Regions from separate parts of the Brevibacterium sp. LE-L genome, predicted to be linked through region 2. Evidence: riboswitches for the same ligand, from Rfam matches in the RefSeq annotation. Region 2 holds a riboswitch; each other region holds the start of a gene.
What was found. Region 2 has a riboswitch for thiamine pyrophosphate ahead of ACQE2J_RS04840 (NUDIX hydrolase). Riboswitches for the same ligand answer to the same signal wherever they lie in the genome.
Positions count from the first base shown of each region.

Region 1: linked by a shared signal. The riboswitch ahead of ACQE2J_RS15130 (ECF transporter S component) and the one ahead of ACQE2J_RS04840 (NUDIX hydrolase) in region 2 are both predicted to bind thiamine pyrophosphate.
Region 3: linked by a shared signal. The riboswitch ahead of thiM (hydroxyethylthiazole kinase) and the one ahead of ACQE2J_RS04840 (NUDIX hydrolase) in region 2 are both predicted to bind thiamine pyrophosphate.

Region 1 covers NZ_CP189759.1:3,314,500-3,321,172, forward strand. The annotation lists gene ACQE2J_RS15115 (MmgE/PrpD family protein) at 1-19, opposite strand, end outside; gene ACQE2J_RS15120 (DUF4916 domain-containing protein) at 214-753, shown strand; gene ACQE2J_RS15125 (universal stress protein) at 890-1,849, shown strand; TPP riboswitch at 1,941-2,049, shown strand; gene ACQE2J_RS15130 (ECF transporter S component) at 2,071-2,700, shown strand; gene ACQE2J_RS15135 (ABC transporter ATP-binding protein) at 2,700-4,277, shown strand; gene ACQE2J_RS15140 (energy-coupling factor transporter transmembrane component T family protein) at 4,270-5,115, shown strand; gene ACQE2J_RS15145 (hypothetical protein) at 5,133-5,696, opposite strand; gene ACQE2J_RS15150 (putative quinol monooxygenase) at 5,753-6,073, opposite strand; gene ACQE2J_RS15155 (class I SAM-dependent methyltransferase) at 6,162-6,673, opposite strand, start outside.
Region 2 covers NZ_CP189759.1:1,078,062-1,083,592, reverse strand. The annotation lists gene ACQE2J_RS04855 (recombinase family protein) at 1-104, shown strand, start outside; gene ACQE2J_RS04850 (hypothetical protein) at 149-349, opposite strand; gene ACQE2J_RS04845 (hypothetical protein) at 1,346-1,549, opposite strand; TPP riboswitch at 1,755-1,871, shown strand; gene ACQE2J_RS04840 (NUDIX hydrolase) at 1,906-2,379, shown strand; gene thiD (bifunctional hydroxymethylpyrimidine kinase/phosphomethylpyrimidine kinase) at 2,376-3,185, shown strand; gene ACQE2J_RS04830 (nucleoside 2-deoxyribosyltransferase) at 3,258-3,728, shown strand; gene ACQE2J_RS04825 (thymidylate synthase) at 3,718-4,725, shown strand; gene ACQE2J_RS04820 (class I SAM-dependent methyltransferase) at 4,680-5,477, shown strand; gene ACQE2J_RS04815 (NUDIX hydrolase) at 5,478-5,531, shown strand, end outside.
Region 3 covers NZ_CP189759.1:1,256,445-1,263,117, forward strand. The annotation lists gene ACQE2J_RS05625 (sugar ABC transporter permease) at 1-938, shown strand, start outside; gene ACQE2J_RS05630 (SRPBCC family protein) at 974-1,480, opposite strand; gene ACQE2J_RS05635 (winged helix-turn-helix transcriptional regulator) at 1,593-2,057, shown strand; TPP riboswitch at 2,145-2,277, shown strand; gene thiM (hydroxyethylthiazole kinase) at 2,265-3,179, shown strand; gene thiE (thiamine phosphate synthase) at 3,176-3,955, shown strand; gene thiD (bifunctional hydroxymethylpyrimidine kinase/phosphomethylpyrimidine kinase) at 3,952-4,866, shown strand; gene ACQE2J_RS05655 (TenA family protein) at 4,950-5,699, shown strand; gene ACQE2J_RS05660 (DUF1648 domain-containing protein) at 5,683-6,210, opposite strand; gene ACQE2J_RS05665 (hypothetical protein) at 6,269-6,484, opposite strand; gene ACQE2J_RS05670 (cysteine desulfurase family protein) at 6,588-6,673, opposite strand, start outside.

The sequences.
Region 1 (6,673 bases), 2.0 Mb from region 2:
GGACTTCATGATTGATCATGGATACCCCTTCATAGTCCTTGACCGGAACTGGTCGTCAGGTGCTGACCCCACTGTAGGTCACGGCACTCGGCAGATCTCTGCCGGTCGGAGATTTATCTCGACATCAAGATATTTTACCCGATGTGTGCGCTGGTTCACCAACAGGGTCCGATGCCTCTTCTGCACCGACCCCCGATATGGGACGATTGCCTCATGACCCGCACTGCATTGGACTTCGATGAGAACTGGTTCGACGATGCGGAGTTCGCCCGCCTGCGCAGACGGATCCCCATCCCCTACGTCAACGCGATCCCCGTGCGAGTCGGCGAGGCCGGCAACGTCGAACGCATCGGACTGCTGCTGCGCAGCCTCGAGGACGGAACCCTGGGCCGCGAGGTCGTGGGCGGGCGCATCCGCTTCCACGAATCGATCCGCTCCGCGCTCATGCGGCACGCCGAGAACGACCTCGGCCCGATGGCGCTGCCGGTCATCCCGCCGTCGATCTCCCCGTTCCACATCGCCGAATACTTCCCGACCGAAGGCTCCGGCCTCCTCCACGACCCCCGGCAGCACGCGATCTCGATGTGCTTCGTCCTCGAGGTCCGCGGCGAGTGCACTCCACGAGCCGATGCCCTCAGTCTCGACTGGCTGACCCCCGAGGAGACCCTGCGCCCCGACATCACCAGCGAGCTCTGCCACGGTCAGGATTTCATCCTCAAGGCCGCGCTCACCCATCTGGGCTTCCCGGTCTGAGACTGCGGTTCTCACAGACACCATTTTCTACATTCCGTAGAATAACCTTGGTAGACTGGTGGCGACGCAGACGATACCGCTGGTCGGGGCCGTCGTCGGCGTCTGGGTTGGCCAGGCCCCGAGGGAGAGGTTCGAGATGTCTGCCCAGTCCCCAATGCCCGAGTCCCACACCCCCGAAACACGTCCGGCTGATGCCCGGCCGTCCGAGTCCGGTCTCAACCGGGAATTCGGCGTCCTCGTCGGCTTCGACGGCTCCGAACTCGCCGGTCTCGCGGTCCGCTGCGGCGCGCTGGAAGCCGAACGACGCAAGACCACGTTGACCGTCGTGACCGCATATCCGCTGCCGACGATGATCTACCCGAACATGGCGTCGATTCCCAGCGAGCCCGAGGACGCGATAGCGAAGCAGGAAGCGGAGAAGATCCTCGCCGAGGCGGTCGAACTCCTCCGCGATCATCCCGGAGAGAAGAGCTTCCGCACCGTGCCCGGCGATGCGGCCGGCTCGCTCATCGCGCTGAGCACCGATGCCGAGGTCATCATCCTCGGCGCGCGGGGCCGAGGCGGCTTCATGGGCCGCGTCCTCGGCTCGGTGTCCACCGCCGTGCCGGCTCACGCTCACTGTCCGACGATCGTCGTCCCCCACCATGCCGCGAACGCCGAGGCGGACGGACCGGTGGTCGTGGCCGTCGACGGTTCGGACACCGGCCGGGTCGCCATGGTCACCGCGGCCGCCGAAGCCGCCCTGCGCCGAACAGCACTCGAAGTCGTCGCGGTGCTTCCGGCGGGAGAGGAATGGCTCTACTGGTACCCCGAGCTCGAGCTCAGCTCCGAAGTCACGGGACGGCGGCAGAAGCAGATCGCTGCCGGACTGGAGGAAGAGATCGCGCAGCTGTCCGAGCAGTTCCCGGATCTCGAGGTGTCCTCCTCGGTGCCGGTCGGTGACCCCACGCAGACGCTCGTCGAGATCAGCGCCAGGGCGCAGCTGACGGTGATGGGCACGCGCGGACGAGGACGGTTCCGCAGCGTCCTGCTCGGCTCCGTCTCACGCGGAGTCCTCAATCATGCCGAGGGCACGGTGATGGTCGTCCCGAGCTGACAGCAACGGCACCTGACAGCGCAGCGGCACCTGAGGGTCCGCGGACCGGACAGCTCCGTGCCGGAGCCCGCTCTCCCCTGTTGTACAGTGGTGGCTACGACAGGGGAGCGCCGTCAGGGGCGCTGAGAGTGCAGAAGAAGCTGCAGACCCTCGAACCTGATGCGGCTAGGACCGCCGAAGGAAGTCGAGACTCTTCACCCCTCCTTGTATGAGGAGGCACAATGCCGAAAACCACCACACCGAAAACCACCTCCGCCGCGGCGACCGCACACACCAGGGCTCCGAAATCGAAGCAGTGGCGGGTCGTGGACTATGTCACCACCGCCGTGCTCGGCATCGCCGTCGGGCTCGTGTTCTGGGTGTTGGCGCTGAGCTGGAAGGTCCTCGAACTCGCCTTCCAGGCCTTCCCGCCCTCGATCGGGCTCATCGCCGGCCTGTGGGTCCTCGCCGGCCCCTTGGCCGCTGCGATCATCCGCAAGCCCGGAGCCGCGCTCCTGTGCGAACTCATCGCCGCCATCGTCGAGGCGGTCCTCGGCTCACACTTCGGAGCCACCGTGCTGCTGTCCGGGTTCATTCAGGGCCTCGGTGCCGAACTCGTCTTCGCCGCCTTCGGCTACAGGCGGTTCACGCTCTGGATCACCGCACTGTCAGGGGTCGTGGCCGCGGCGTTCATGGCTGTGAGCGAGAACATCATGTACAACGCCGAATGGCAGTTCGGCTATCAGGCGATCTACGCGGTGTGCGCCATCGTCTCCGGCCTCGTCCTCTCCGGCATCGGCGCCTGGTACGCGTATCGGGCGATCGCAGCCACCGGGGCGCTGAGCTCGTTCGCCTCCGGTCGCCTGCGCTGATGGCACTGCCGATCACGGCACGCGGATACTCGTGGACGCATGCCGATCGCGATACACCGGCTGTCGGGCCCCTCGACATCGACATCGCCGCGGGTGAGAAGGTCCTCCTCCTCGGCCCCTCGGGGGCCGGCAAGTCGACTCTGCTCCATGCCATCGCCGGCGTCCTGCCCGAGGAGTCCGGCGAATCCAGCGGTGAGCTCCTCGTCGGCGGCGAGGCTCCGAATCCTCGCCGAGGCGGCACCGGACTGGTCCTGCAGGATCCCGATTCGCAGGTGATCTTCTCCCGCATCGGCGACGATGTCGCCTTCGGGATGGAGAACCTCGGTCTGCCCGCCGAGACCATCGAGGCTCGGATTCCCTCGTCTCTGCGTGCCATGGGACTCGACCTGCCCGCCGAGCATCCGAGTGCGGCGCTGTCCGGCGGGCAGAAGCAGCGTCTAGCTCTGGCCGGCATCCATGCGATGTCGCCGGAGGTCATCGTCCTCGACGAGCCGACGGCCAATATCGATCCGTCTTCCGCGCCCGGCGTCCGTGATGCCGTCCTTGCCGTGCAGGCCGAGACTCAGGCGACCATGCTCGTCGTCGAACACCGCGTGGGGCTGTGGCTCGATCACGTCGATCGGGTGATCGTGCTCGGCCGGCAGGGAATCCTCGCCCAGGGCGCTCCGAGTCGGGTCTTCGGTCATCCGAATCTCTCAAGCGTTCTCATCGACTGCGGGATCTGGGTGCCCGAGGATCCCTCACGATCCCGCGATGACCGTACCCGGTCGCTGAGCGGATCCGGCCGGACCGATGGTGAGCCCGAACGGTCACGGGTCCTGTCCGACCGGGCGGACGACCGCCTCGGCGAGGTGCTGCTGCGCACGGAGGAACTCAGCGTTGCGCGACCGCGGATGCGCGCGCCCGCGGTCGCCGGCCTCGATCTGAGTCTGCGCGCCGGGCAGGCGCTCGGCCTCGTCGGCCCGAACGGGGCCGGGAAATCGACGACAGCACTGACCATGGCCGGGCTCATTCCCGAATTCGCCGGTGCGGTCCACGCCGAGGCAGAGCTGCGTGACGGACTCAGACGCACCCGCCCCTTCGCCTGGCCTTCTGCTCAGTTGGCCCCGCGCATCGGGATGGTCTTCCAGGAACCCGCGCATCAGTTCCTCGCTTCCAGCGTCGCCGGCGAACTCGAACTCGGTCCGCGACTGGCCGGCTGGTCGAGTGCCGAGATCGCGACACGAGTGGATGACCTGCTCGTGTCACTCGGTCTGGCCGAACTCTCGCAGACGCACCCGCAGAGCCTGTCCGGAGGAGAGAAACGGCGCCTGTCGGTGGCGGCCATGATGGCACCTCGACCGCGAGTCCTCATCGTCGACGAGCCGACCTTCGGTCAGGATGCGCTGACGTGGGCGGGACTGGTCGAGATGTTCCTCGATGCTCTCGCGCACGGATCTGCGGTCGTGGCGGTCAGTCACGATCAGGCGTTCCTCGAGGCGATCGGGGCCGATCTCCTCGATCTCGGCGACCACGGTGGTGGGGCCACGACTCTGTCCGCCGACGTCCAGGTCAGGGCCGGTGATCGCGGTGAGTAAACGACTCGTGCGGGTGCGCTCCTCCCCCACCGAGGCGGCCGTTCCGGATCCGGGCCAGCTCATTCCCGTCATGCGCAGCACCCTCGTGGTTCGGTGCAACCCGCTGACGAAGATCGGCGTGGCACTCATCCTCATGGTCGGGGCTCTGCTGAGCATCGATCTGGTCTCGGCCGGAGTCGTCTTCGTCTTCTGCCTTCTTGCCCTTCCGGCCACGGGTCTCGACCTGTCGGCCGCGGCGAAGAGACTGTGGTTCCTGCCTGCCGGCGCCCTGCTCGCGGCCTGGGGTACCGCCTTGCTGGCGGAGAAGACCGGACCCGTCGTCGTCGACTTCGGACCGATCCTATTCACCACCGGATCGCTGTCCGCGGCCGCCGCGATCTTCCTCCGGGCTCTGGCCCTGGCGATTCCGCTCATCGTGCTCGCCTCGACGATCGATCCGCGCGACCTGTCCGATGCGCTCATCCAACATCTGCGCCTGCCCGAGGTGGTCGTGGTCTCTGTGCTTGCCGCCTCGCGGCTCCTCGGACTCCTGGTCAGCGAATGGCAGGTGCTGTCGATGGCGCGGCGAGCCAGGGGTGTGGCCGGAGGTTCGCTGCTGCGGAGGACTCACAGCCTCTTCAGCGGGGTGTTCGTCCTGCTCGTAGTCTCGATTCGTCGCGCCACCACACTGGCGATGGCGATGGAGGGCCGTGCGTTCGGTCGTCCCGGCCGGACATGGCGCAGGCGCTCACACTTCGGGATCCGGGATCTCGTGGTCGTGCTCATCAGCCTGGCCGTCTGTGCACTGGCGATCGTCGCCGCGCACCTGCTGGGGACCTGGAATCCGATCATCGGCTGAAGCTGAGCCGAAGCGCTTCAGTCCCGGGCCGACGGGCCTGCGAGCCGGCTGAGGAAGTCCTTGCCGAAGGCCCGCCAGTCTTCGAGAGCGTCCGGGCTCGGCAGCTTCGAGGTGGTGAGGACGACGAGAGTCTTGTCGTCGCTCTTCGCCTCGGCGGCGACTTCGACCTTGATCCCGCCGTCGAGGTCCGCTCGCCAGAAGGAGCGCTTCGCGGTCTCGGAGGTGCGGGGTTCTCCCTCGAGGGCCGCTCCGTTGAGAGTGCCGTCGACGAAGGAGGCGAACTTCGCGATGAGGTCGCTGCGCTGACCGGAAATCGTGCGGGAGACAGCCACGTCGAAGGTGCCGTCGGCACGCTGCCCCGGCACCCGCCGACCGATCTCCTGCTCGTAGGCGACGACTGCACCTTGGACCCACCAGCCGTGGTTGTCGACTTGGCCTTCGAACTGCGGATAGAGAGCGTCGGCAAGTTCTCTGTGACTCGCCGACGCTCCCCCGGCCGCCTCGAGGCGAGCGCGGGTGTCCTCCCACTTCTCGCCGAGGGCGGTCTCGATCGCCGGAATGTTCATCCCTCTGGTCGCCATGGCAGAAGTCTAATCTCTGCGGCGCCCAATAGCGACGGTTCAGGCCGGTCCGGCGATCAGTCGATCTTGAGTTCGCCCATCTCGTCCCAGCCTTCGCCGTCGATCTTGCGGGAGATGATCTTCGGGGTCGAGGCCAGGTGCGGGCGCATCGCTTCGAGCCCGGCAGCGAAGTGATCGCTCGTGACATGCGGTTCGGCACCCTCGTCGGTGAATGCTTCGACGAGGACGAACTCGTTCGGGTTCTCCAGGCTCTTCGACCATTCGAAGAAGAGATTGCCCGGTTCGGCCCGGGTCGCCTCGGTGAAGGTGCGCACTGCCTCGGGGAACTTCTCGACGCTTTCGGGTTTCACGTCGTACTTCACAACGATGAAGATCATGGGATTCTCCTTCAGCTCTTTGGTGGATGGTTCGTCTTCAGCCTAGTTCGGTCGACCGCACGAATCGACTGGACGCAGCGAGAACGCCTCACAGTCGTGTGGCGATGAGGACGAGGAAGTCGCTGCCGGCGTCGAAGGGGTGCAGTTCCCAGGTGGAGAACCTCTGATCGACGAACATCCCGGTGGCCCTGAGATCGTCGGCGAAATCATCGAAATCGTAGCCGCGTCCGGCGCCGAACCCGGACACGAAGCGGCCGCCGTGCTTGAGCGTGGACTTGATGTTGCTCAGGGTCTGCCGGCGGGAGGCCGGGTCGAGGAAGGCGAGCACATTGCCGGCGCAGAAGGCCACGTCGATCTCATCGATCCCGGTCCCTGCGAAATCGAAGTCGGCGAGATCGCCGGTGTGCCATTCCCCGCTTGGGTAGTCCTCCTCGGCGACGGAGATGAGGAATTCGTCGAGATCGACGCCGTATACAGTGTGCCCTTCTTCGATGAGCAGACCGCCGGCCCGCCCCGTGCCGCAGCCGGCGTCGAGGATCCGAGCTTCGCGCGGAGCCATCGCGTTGACGAGTCGGGCCTCTCCCCCGATGTCGTGCCCGG
Region 2 (5,531 bases):
AGATCATCAAGGCCACGTTCAACGTCCGCATCCAGCAGACTCAGAACCGGGGCCAGAACGCCTTCGAGCCCGAGCGGGTACTCATCGAGCCCCGCGCACTCTAAAGGACGTGGGGCTCGATGCCGAGACGGTCAGGATGCCGGGTGGGTCAGGTGGCGTCGCCGCGGAGTTGGTAGCGGATCAGCTCGGCCTGCTCGGCACTCATGGGCGGGAACCGGGAGGCTGTGGTCTTCGCGGCCTGCCGGATCGTCTCCCGGTCGGTGTCGGTCAGGGCCTCGTCGTCGATCGCCAGGCGCGGCCTCGTCGTCGTGGTGGGCGTATGGGTCTGGGGTGTCGGGATACTGTTCATACCCGACAGGTACGCCCATACACCCGAGGTTCAAAAACAGCAATCACTGCATCTAGCCATCCGCGCAGGAGCGAGCTACTATATGTGGATGGTCAGTGCTGTCGTGCCCTTGGAGGCCCCGAAAACGGGGTCGGGCACGGGGGTGCCGATTCGGCGCCCCCGGAGCAGTCACCAGCGGAACGTCACGGTGGTGAAAATTGTGCACCACCGTCAGCCCGCTGTCGTCGTCTCCGGCAGCACGGTTGTGGCAATTTGCCACCACCGTCGACCTGCCCTCGTTCTTGACGGTGGTGCCACGGTGGCACCACGGTCGGCTCGAGCCCACGGGGGTGAAAATTTTCCACCCCCGTGCCCAAGCCAACGGTCCCGCAAATTTTGCAGGACCGTGCCCGCGCCGGGGGCCGGTGAACGGCTCCGGAAATTTTCCGGCCCCGTTGCCCCTGCACGGTTCGCACCTGCGGATGGCATGGTGGTGCCGATTCGGCACCACCATGGCCTGCCCGCGCGAGGCGTACGGCGCCGCCACAGTGGCGGCACCGTGGGCGTCCCCCTGGCACGGTGGGAGGAAATTTCCTCCCACCGTGCCAGGGGTTTCGCCCTGAGAGGTTGGCCTGCGTCGTGATCAACGGGTCCGCCCATTTTGCGGACCCGTTCTCCTCGCCCGGACGTGACCGGGCCGCCCGCACGCTGCTCTCGTTCCGCTCGCCTGTGGCGGTACGTTGAGTGTTCATAGTCCGAGTCCTCGGTCATGTGGCCCCCGCCCCTGGTCTGGTGGACCGAACGGCGGGTCGGGGTCGAGGCGGTGTGCTCGCCGCTGCAACGCCGCTCGCAGCTCGTGATCCAGGGCACCTATCTCGCGCCGTGGGCGGTCTCGGCTTCCTTCCACGCCGCCGGGTCGGTGTAGCCGGGGATGTTGACGAGCACCTCGGTGCCGGGATACGTGTAATGATCCGGCATCACCGTCCACCCCCGCCCGAGACATTGGCCCGCGGCGTGTTACCGGGTGATGCCGTGCTTCGCGTCGATCTGCGCCAGCCGGACGGCGATGGCGTCATCGGCGGACATCTCTCCAGTGAGCACCTTGCGGCCCAGGGCACGGTCGGCGTCAGTCTCCTCTTCGCTAGCCATCCGCTGGCTCGCAGTGACCTGCGCTTCGAGCCGGTCGATCTCGGCCTGTTCCAGGGCCTTCGTCGTCGCCATGACCTGTCCTCCTTCATGCTCGCCCGACACCTTCCATTCTACCGTCCAAGGCCGACACCGACCAGTGACTCCACCCGTGAGACGGGCACTTGCTCCATCGGGCACAGTCGCAGCACTGGATAGGTGCGCAGCCGATCCCAACACCAGCATCCCGCAGCGGGCAATCCGCGCAGGGTGTATCTGTGACGGCATTCTGGTAGATTCGGGTTGCACCGAGGGGTGTCCCGTCAAGGGGCTGAGATACCACTGGACGTTGTCAGCGTGGTGACCCTAGAACCTGATCCGGATCATGCCGGCGAAGGGACTGGTCTAGCAGGGCTTCTTTCCTTCGCTGGCCTCCCCATTAGGAGGTTACAGTGTCCCATTCTGTTGTCGGCCCCGCGACGTCCTCAGTCGAGGTGCGCCCGAGGGTCGCGGTCATTTCCGTCCTCATCAAAGATGACCATGTCCTCTTGGTGCGTCGCGCGAACCCTCCTGATGCAGGATTCTGGGGATTCCCGGGCGGGAAGATCGAATTCGGAGAAACGATCACCAAAGCCGCCGAACGCGAACTCGGTGAAGAAACCAGCATCATCGGTCAGGCGACCGGTGTTTTGACTTCCGTTGACGCGTTCAGCCGAGACGAGACTGGACGGTTGGACAGTCACTACGTGCTTATCGCCGTGCTCTGCCAGTGGCGCTCGGGGCAACCCCACGCTGGCGACGACGCCCTCGAAGCACGCTGGTTCCCCCTCGACGAGGTCGACGAGGCCCGCCTGACTCTGAGCAAGGATGTCGCCGAGGTCGCCCGCTACGCCGCCACACAGCAGCAGAAGGAAGTGCACGCATGACGATCAAGAACGTCCTATCCATCGCAGGCACCGACCCCACTGGCGGGGCGGGCATCCACGCCGATCTCAAAGCCTTCTCAGCGAGGGGCACCTACGGTATGGCCGCGATCACCGCGGTCGTGGCACAGAACACGCGCGGTGTGCGCTCGTTCATGCCCCTTGATCCCTCTTTCGTCGGTGAGCAGATCGATGCAGTGTTCGACGATGTGCGCGTCGACGCGGTAAAGATCGGTATGGTCGCCAACGCCGCGATCGCCGAGGTCATCGCCGAGCGCCTGCAATACCACGAAGCCGAGACCGTGGTCCTTGATCCGGTGATGGTCGCCAAGAGCGGCGACAGGCTGTTGGACGACGATGCGGTCGCAGCCATCCGAGACACGCTCGTGCCACTGGCCACGATTATCACCCCGAACCTTCCCGAAGCCGCCGTGCTCCTCGACACCACAGATGTCACCCGCTTGGGGCAGATGGAGGACCAGGCCACCGGGCTGCGTGGCCTTGGCTGTCAGTGGGCGCTACTCAAAGGCGGGCATCTCACGAACGAGACGGTCAGTGTCGACTACCTCGCCGGCCCCGACGGGATCTCCACCTACACCTCTCCCAGGATCGAAACCCTCAACGACCACGGCACCGGCTGCACCTTGTCCTCGGCGATCACCGCACTGCTGCCTGACCACACCGTGCCCGAAAGCGTTGAACGGGCGAAGACCTACCTGCACGGCGCTCTCGTTGCCAGCGACCGCCTCGACGTCGGCCAAGGTCACGGTCCCCTGCATCACTTCCACCAGCTCTGGCCGCGCGGGTAGGGATGCAGAACAGCCCCTCCTCGTTCCGATCGGTAGAGCTAACCACTTCGACTCATGAAAGGAGCCGTGACGATGACGCGAAAGATGTTTCTCGCCGGCCCGTTCAAAGCTCTCGTCGACGCCGACACCCATGTGATGGGCGACGCCGCGATCGACAAGTACACTTCGATCATCGACTTCTTCGAAACCCAGGGGTGGGATGTGCACTGCGCCCACCGCAGAGAGCACTGGGGCCGTGAGTTCATGGAACCCAGCGAATGCACACGCATCGACTACACGGAGATCGCCGCCTGCGACGTCTTCGTCGCGTTCCCCGGCGCACCGGCATCCCCGGGCACGCACATCGAGATCGGGTGGGCCTCCGCCTGGAACAAACCCATCGTCTTACTCCTCGACGAGGGAGCCGAGTACGCGTTCCTCGTCCGAGGCCTCTCAGCGGTCGCCGACGTCCAGATGATCACCATCGATCCCGAGCAGCCCACCGGACCACGCATCCTCACCGCGATCGAGCACGCGCAGGCAGGAGCCGTCAGTGAAGCCTGAGTATCCCGACCTCCACACGCTCTACCTGGATTCCCTGCGACAGGTCTACACCGGGTTCGAATACCAGAACAGTCCCCGCGGGCAGGACGAACGCGAAATCATCGGCTACACCGCACGCCTGACCAACCCGGCCCGGCGGTACTGCTTGGCCAGGTCTCGTCGGCAGAACATCATCTTCAACTACGCCGAAGCACTGTGGTACCTCTCAGGGAAGAACGACCTCGACTTCATCCGCACCTACGCACCCTCGATGAGCCGGTACAGTCCCGACGGCCTCAGCCTGCCGGGCACCGGGTATGGTCCCAAACTGCTCAGACACGTCGGCGACGAGACTGCGATCGAACGAATCGTGAACATCCTCCGCGAGGATGACCCTGCGAGCAAGCGTGCCGTTCTGCAGATCTTCGACGACTCCGAAGACATCTACCGCCGCAACATCGACGTCTCCTGCACGCTGGCTCTCCAGCTGTTGCGCCGTGAGGACCGTCTGCACATGGTCGCGTTCATGCGCGCCAACGACGCGTACATGGGACTGCTCAACGACACGTTCTCCTTCACGTTCATCCAAGAATTTCTCGCCTCGATGCTGGGCCTGACCCCGGGTGTGTACATCCACAACGTCGGCTCGATCCACATCTACGAAAAAGACCTCACCAAGGTGCACACCCTCCTCGGCGGCGATGATCAGACGATCGTGGAGGAACCCAGCACTCTTCCACGGCTGCCCTCGGGGGCGAGCCTGGACCAGGTGCACCAGGTCCTCGCCCTGGAGAAGTCGATCCGTGCAGACGAGCTCCCAGGCCGCGCACTGGCGACCCTTGATCTTCCGGAAGCGTGGGTCGACATTGTCCGCCTGTTCTGGATCCACCGGCAACTCCAATACCAACGACCAGTCGACCCATCGATTATCGGCGACCTCCATCCCCTCCACCGGGAGCTGGTCGTGAGCCGATGGCCCAGCATCGAAAACGCGCGTGTGAGGGCGGTGCAGCAGTGACGACATCATGGACGACTCCGGCAGTCTCAGCAGGGTTCGATGCCTATGACGACTATGTCGAAAACCGACTGGCTTATACCCCGCTCGTCAATGACCTCCAAACTGCTTGCGGCCGAGGGGGGATCGTGCTCGATTATGGGTGCGGCAGCGGAAAAGTCTCACGACGCCTCCTCGACGCCGGAGCCGCAGCACAGGTCGTCGGAGTCGACATCAGCACCGACATGATCACCCTCGCCCGGGCGCAGACCCCGCAACCGGCCGCGCGATTCCACACCATCGACAGCGGCCACGTTCCCTACCCGGATGACACATTCGATGCGATCGTGTGCTGCTTCGTATTCATCAACGTGCCCACACGCGAGGAACTGAGAGCGATCGCCCGCGAGCTCGCCCGAGTGCTTACACCGACCGGCAGACTCTTCATCGTCGATAGCAACCCGGCGGCCACAGGAGTACCGTTCCCGACCTTCCGCAGCGGCGAGCCCGGCAGAGGCTACCGTGACGGAGACGAACGCAAGGTCAGCTTGCAGATCCCCGGCACCGGGATCCTCGAGCTTGTCGACCGGCACTGGTTCATCAGCACCTACGAGGCGGTGCTGACCGAGGCCGGCTTCACAGTCGACAAGGTCACCGACCGCGGAGCACAAACCGTAGAGGACGTCGGCTCCCAGGCACCTATCGACCATCCACCGTTCATGCAGATCACAGCCCACCTCCAAGACCACTCCGAGTCGACGATCGGGGCGGGGTAGATGACGCGCGACGCTTCCTACCCGAAGCCGGCGACGCTGGCGGCAGTGGTCCGA
Region 3 (6,673 bases), 180 kb from region 2:
TCGGCGGCCTGGCCGCCTCCCTGCTCGGAGTGCTCGTGGTCAGGCAGGGTGTGCCGCCGGCGATCGCGCTGATCATCATGCTGCTGCTCGGCCTCGTCGTCGGTGCGATCCAGGGCTGGTTCTTCGCCGTCGTCGGCATCCCGGCCTTCGTCGTGACCTTGGCCGGTCTGCTCGCCTTCACCGGTCTGACGCTGACGACCCTGGGCACGCAGAAGAACCTGTCGATGTCGGACACCTTCGCCTTCGATTTCGCCAGCTACTACTTCCCGGCGGTCTGGGCCTATGTGTTCGGGGCGATCGCGATCATCGGCTTCGGAGCAGGCATCATCTACTCGAAGCTGCGCCGTCACCGCGAGGGACTCAACGCTCCGAGCTGGACCTCGGTGATCGTGCGCATCGTGCTGCTGACCGCGATCGTGTTCGGGTTCCTCGTCCTCGTCAACCAGGACTTCGGCCTGGCGATGCCGTTCTTCCTCATGATGGTCATCGCCATCGGCATCGATCTCGTGCTGCGCAAGACCCGTTACGGCCGTTCGATCTACGCCGTCGGCGGCAAGGTCGAGGCGGCCCGACGTGCCGGCATCCGAGTGACCTGGGTGCGCATCAGCGTATTCATGGCCGCCGGCGTGCTCGCGGCGCTCTTCGGCTTCGTCAAAACCGGTGTGACGACGAACGCCGGATCGACGCTGGTGAGCACGCAGGACCTGCTCAACGCGATCGCCGCAGCCGTCATCGGCGGCACCTCGCTCTTCGGCGGCCGCGGAACCGCGTGGGCGGCCGTGCTCGGTGCGCTGGTCGTCGGCGCCATCAACAACGGCCTCTACCTCATCGGCTTCAACTCCGATGCGCAGCAGATCATCACCGCGCTCGTCCTGCTCACCGCCGTCGTCATCGACGCACTCAGCCGCCGCGGCCAGAGGTACGTCGGCCGCGGTTAGCCGAGAGCCGTCCGTCCTCGGGTATGGTCCGGCGGTCAGGCGCCGGAGAGCAGACTCGCTTCGACTGCCGGAGTGATCGGGTCTCCCGCGCCCGTGGTGATGAGCCGGTGAAGGCTGTCGTGGGCATTGCGCGTCCACCCCTGTGCGCAGCCCTCATAGCAGGCCAGCATCGGGATCAGCCCCACATGGGTGAAGGTCAGCCGGGCACCGGAGCCGGCCGGCTCGATGTCGAAGCGCACGGTCGTCCCGGCCCATTCATCGACGCCCTCACCCGCTCCGAAACGATTGTCGAGGATCCTCCAGACGACGCGTTCGCCGGGGACGAGCTCGGTGACCTGCACGCGAGTGGTGTGGATCTGCGGCACCGTATAGACGAATTCGCCGAGGCGGTCGGTCGCGCCGTCGATGCGCTGCGACCACCAGCCGCGCACATTCGTCACGGCGGCGTAGACCTCCTGCGGTGACTGCGGCACCTCATAGGTGAAGGTGAAATCCGACGATGACATTGCGTCGGGCGTAGATGTGGGATGTGCTGTGGTCATGGCGAGGCTCCTTTGCCGTTGTCTGCCGATCCCAACTTGCATCAAACAAGTTGATGAAGTGATGATCCCACGCCTGCTTTCATCATGCAAGTATCAAGGTAGAATCATTCTCATGCTGGGCAGAACGTATGACAACGAAGTGTGCTCCATTGCGCGCTCGCTCGAGATCGTCGGCGAACGGTGGAGCCTGCTGATCATCAGGAATGCGCTGTTCGCGGGAGTCACCCGCTTCGGCGACTTCCAGAAACGGCTCGGAGTGGCGACCAATGTGCTCACGACCAGGCTCGATGGCTTCGTCGAGGCGGGGATCATGTCCCGGAACTCGGGGTCCGGCGGGGTCGAATACCATCTCACCGACAAGGGACGTGATCTGCGCGGAGTGCTCATCGCGTTCACCGACTGGGGCGATCGTTGGCAAGCCCCTGCCGGGCGGCCGATCATCTACCGGCACGATGACTGCTCGGGTGAGGTGCATAGTTCGATCCGCTGCGATGTCTGTGGTGGGAAACCTGACGCCGTCACCGCCTCGAAGGGTCCGGGCATGCCTGAGGAGAAGTGGTCGCACCGAACTGACTGACACAGGCACCCGATACGAATGGGCGTGGGCAGGTGCCGGGGCGGGGCTGAGGGGTCGCTCGTGTCCGACGGGGCTGATAGAGTCGAAGCCAATGACATGGGGTGCCTCATGACGTTCCGCTCGGGCCGAGAAGTCCAGGCGGAGTTCGGCGAGGCTGAGAGAACACCCATCGAACCTGATCTGGGCCATACTAGCGAAGGGATCGTCATGGTTGACTTCGACCTGCGTTCTGCCAATGCGCGACTGCGTGCAAGCAATCCACTCATCCAATGCATCACGAACACCGTCGTGCAGCAATTCAGCGCCAACGTGCTCCTGGCCATCGGTGCCTCCCCGGCGATGCTCGACCACGAAGCCGACGCCGGGCAGTTCGCCGGCATCGCCAGCGGCGTCCTCATCAACTTCGGCACCGCCTCGAACCACCAGCTGCTCGCCGCCGATGCCGCCATCGACGTCGCCAACGCGGCCAGCAAGCCCTGGGTCCTCGATCCGGTGAGCGTCGGGGCCGTCGACTTCCGCACCTCCCGCATCCGTCGTGCCGCCGCCGACCACCCGACCGCCATCCGCGGCAATGCCTCCGAGATCGCCGCGCTGGCCGGAGTCGGCCTCGGCGGACGCGGAGTCGACTCCACCGATGACGTCGATGCGGTCCTTCCCGCCGCCGCGAAGCTGGCCCGAGAAACCGGGGCGATCGTCGCAGTCTCCGGACCCACGGACGCGATCGTCGCCCACATCGACGGCGCCGACCATGTCGCCCGCATCGCCGGCGGCCACGAATACATGCCGCTGGTCATCGGCACCGGCTGCTCGCTCGGAGCCGTCACCGCCGCCTACCTCGCCGCCGCTCGCGGTGGACTCGCCGATCCCGACGCCGACGCCTCGGCGGTGAACGCATCGGAACACACCACGAGCGGTGAGGCCGCCTCGGCGAGGTTCGAAGCCGTCGTCGCCGCCCACGCCCACTTCGCGGTCGCCGGCGAAGACGCCGCCGAGGGAGCCAAAGGACCGGGCAGCTACTCGGTGAACTTCCTCGACGCACTCCACGCCGTCGACGACGACCGGCTCGCACAGGCCAGGGTCAGCCTCGACACACTCGCCGCGGACGAAGGCGCGCGGGCATGACCGCCGGATCCGCGCACATCACCGACGATCTGCGCAACGCTGCTGACACCGACCGCTTCGTCGGCATCGACACCCGCCTCTACCTCGTCACCGACTCCGCCCAATGTGAGGCGGCCGGTCGCACCGTTGCCCAGACGGTCCAGGCCGCGGTCGCCGGGGGAGTCGGCATCATCCAGGTCCGCGACAAAGACATCGATGACGGCGAGTTCTATTCGCTCGCCCGTCAGGTCATCGCCGCCGTCGACACCGCCACCCGCGGCACCGACCGCATCGTGCCCGTCGTCCTCAACGACCGCGTTGAGGTGGCCCGCCGCCTCATCGACGAGGGCGAGACCATCCACATCCACGTCGGCCAGACCGACACCACCGTCACCGAGGTGCGCGCCGTCGTGGGTGAGGCACCGCTCATCGGTCTCTCGGCCGCCACCAGCGCCGAATTCGCCGCCGCCCGGGACACCGGCGTCGTCGACCTCGTCGGCATCGGTCCGGTCTATGACACCACGACGAAGGCCGACGCACCCGACGGCATCGGACCCGACCGCCTCGGCAAACTGGTCGCAGAGGCAGGCATCCCCGCCGTGGCGATCGGCGGAATCACCGCCGACCGAGCTCCTGACCTGAGCGGACGCGGGCTGATCGGGATCTGCGTGGTCTCGGCGATCTGCCTGGCCGATGATCCGAAGGCCGCCGCCGAAGACCTGCTGTCGGCGTTCGCGGGACGCGATCACGACGGCCGCGCGGACAGCGCAGGCAGCACCGCCGGCGGCCAGGCATGAGCACGCGCCCGCCGATCACGCTGACCATCGCCGGCACCGACCCCAGCGGGGGAGCCGGAATCCACGCCGACCTCAAGACCTTCACCACGCGCAAGACCCTGGGCACGAGCGTCATCACCGCCCTCCTCGCCCAGAACACGCACGGGGTGTCTCGGGTCTACCCGATCGACGATGACTTCGTCGCCGACCAGTTCGACTCCGTGCTCGAAGACATGCCCGTCGACGCCGCGAAGTCCGGGATGCTCGGCGGCCGATCCCTCGTCGACCTCGTCGTCGCCCGCGCCGCCGAAGGCCTGCTCGGCTTCTACACCGTCGACCCGGTGATGATCGCGACCTCGGGCCATCGCCTCCTCGAGTCCGACGCCGTCGACGCGGTCCGCACCCACCTGCTGCCCGTGGCCGACCTCATCACTCCCAACCTCCCCGAGGCGGCCCTGCTCCTGTCCGAGGACGAACCCGAAGCGCAGACCCCCGACCAGATGCGTGACCAGGCGCTTCGCCTGCTCGAACGTGGGCCCGGCGCCGTCCTCCTCAAGGGCGGGCACGGCAGCGACGGAGACGTCACCGACATCCTCGCCACCCGGGACGGTTCGGTCCGCGAGTTCACCCACCCCCGCGTGGCTACCGCGAACACGCACGGAACCGGGTGCACCCTCTCGGCCGCAATCACCGCCGAGGTGGCCGTCCTCGGCCGTGAACGCGCAGCATCGGCGAACGGGGGCGCGGGAGCGGCCGTGACCGGCACCCCCGAGATCGGGTCCGAGCTCCTCGGCGATGCTGTCAGCAATGCCCTGGATTTCCTCGCCCGGGCTCTCAGCTCGGCCGCGGGCTGGCAGGTCAGCCTCGACTCGGATGGGGCACACGGACCCGTCGACCATCAGGTCGACATCGTCCGCGGGCAGCCTTCCTGACCGACCGCTCACCGCACGGTCGGGCACCCCATCTGACCAACACGAATCACAACCGCACGTCACACGAGTACATAGGAGTTCCCATGACCGTCGATTTCTCTGCCGGACCCCAGACCGCTCAGCTCTGGGACCGTGTCCGCCCCATCATCGAACAGATCGAAGACCTGCCGTTCCTCGCCCAGCTCGCCGACGGCAGCCTCGACGTCACGGCGTTCACGAACTACATCATCCAGGACGGCATCTACCTCAACGGCTACGCGAAGGCGATGTCCTTCCTCGCCGCAAAGACCGTCGACCGCGACGAGTCACGCTTCTGGGCCGGCTCGGCAGCCGAGGCGATCACGGTCGAGGAAGGCATGCACGAAGAGCTGCTCGCCGATTCGCGACTGGCGGCCGCACATGCTGAACTCACCGGCGGCAGCGCGGGCGCCAAGGCCTCACCGACGGCGCTCGGCTACGTCTCGTTCCTCATCGCCACGGCCGCCAGCCGCTCCTACGGCGAAGGCGTCGCCGGAGTGCTGCCGTGCTTCTGGGTATACGCCCACATGGGCAAGGTGCTCGTCGAGCAGGCCGGTCAGATGGCCGATGACCACCCGTACCGGACCTGGGTGCAGACCTATGACTCACCGGAGTTCGACGAATCGACCCGTCATGCCGTGGTCATCCTCGAACAGGAACTCGCGAAGGCCCCGGACGAGGAGGCGGCACGGATGCGGGCGGCGTTCGAACAGGCATGTGTCTACGAACTGCACTTCTGGGCCTCGGCACACGCGATGCAGAACTGGGACGCCTCCGTCTTCCTGCCGCAGGGCGGGCTCACCTCGGCGGGCTGAGCCGGCGGACGAGGTTGATGAGAGCCGCGGCGGTGATGATGAGGAAGACGCCTGTGGGAATGAACGTCATCCCCGTCGGCATCGTCGCCCCGCGCCCTTCGCGCATGATCATCACAAGCACCGACGTCAGCAGCAGTGCCAGGGCGCCGCCGGTGATGCGCATGAACTGCATGAGGCAGTCATAGAGGTAGGTGTGCTCGCCGCTGTTCAACCAGTAGTCCTTGAACGGGATGTTGATGATGGAACTCGGAAGCTTCTCCCAGATCCAGCGGCTCGAAAAGAGCAGGGGAAGACCGACGCCGATCGGCACGAGCCAGCCCAGCGTGCCCGCCTTCGACGACCAGTCGTCGGGCTGTCCCGAGGAATCGAAGTGGCTCGCGACGGTGTCCGGAGCCTGAACCCAGAACCAGACGGCGAAACCGATGAACACGAGGACCGAGACGACCGCGAACACGAGCGCAGCGAACTCGCCCATCGGGGACCGGCGCGGATTCGGAGAGGAGGACGTCACCCTGTCACTCTAACAACAGGGACAGTCCTGTCGATCAGCGGCAGGCGCGAGCGACAACTCAGGCGCGAGCCGAACCCGAAGGATCCTCAGGGTAATGGGTGATCGGTCCGAACGACCCGAGCGCATGCCATCCGCGGCGCAGCGTGGTCCACAGGAGCACGTGGTCGACCTCCATGAGAGGGACGCGATCATGTCTCGGGCAGGCGTATCGCCCGATGAAGAACACGATCGTCGAGAACATCACGGCAATCATGAATAGAATCAGCAGATCCATGGTGGCCCCCTCACACCCGGTACGAATGCGTGATCCTATTTTCTCCCCGACGAGCAGATAATGATAGGGGCGTCTCGCCTGGTGAGTGTGAGAGTGGACACAATCACGTGTAGCTGACGGCGAGGCTCTCGGCGGCTTCTGCGACAGCCAGGGCAGCGGCCCGACCCTGGTCCGCTGTGATGGTCGATG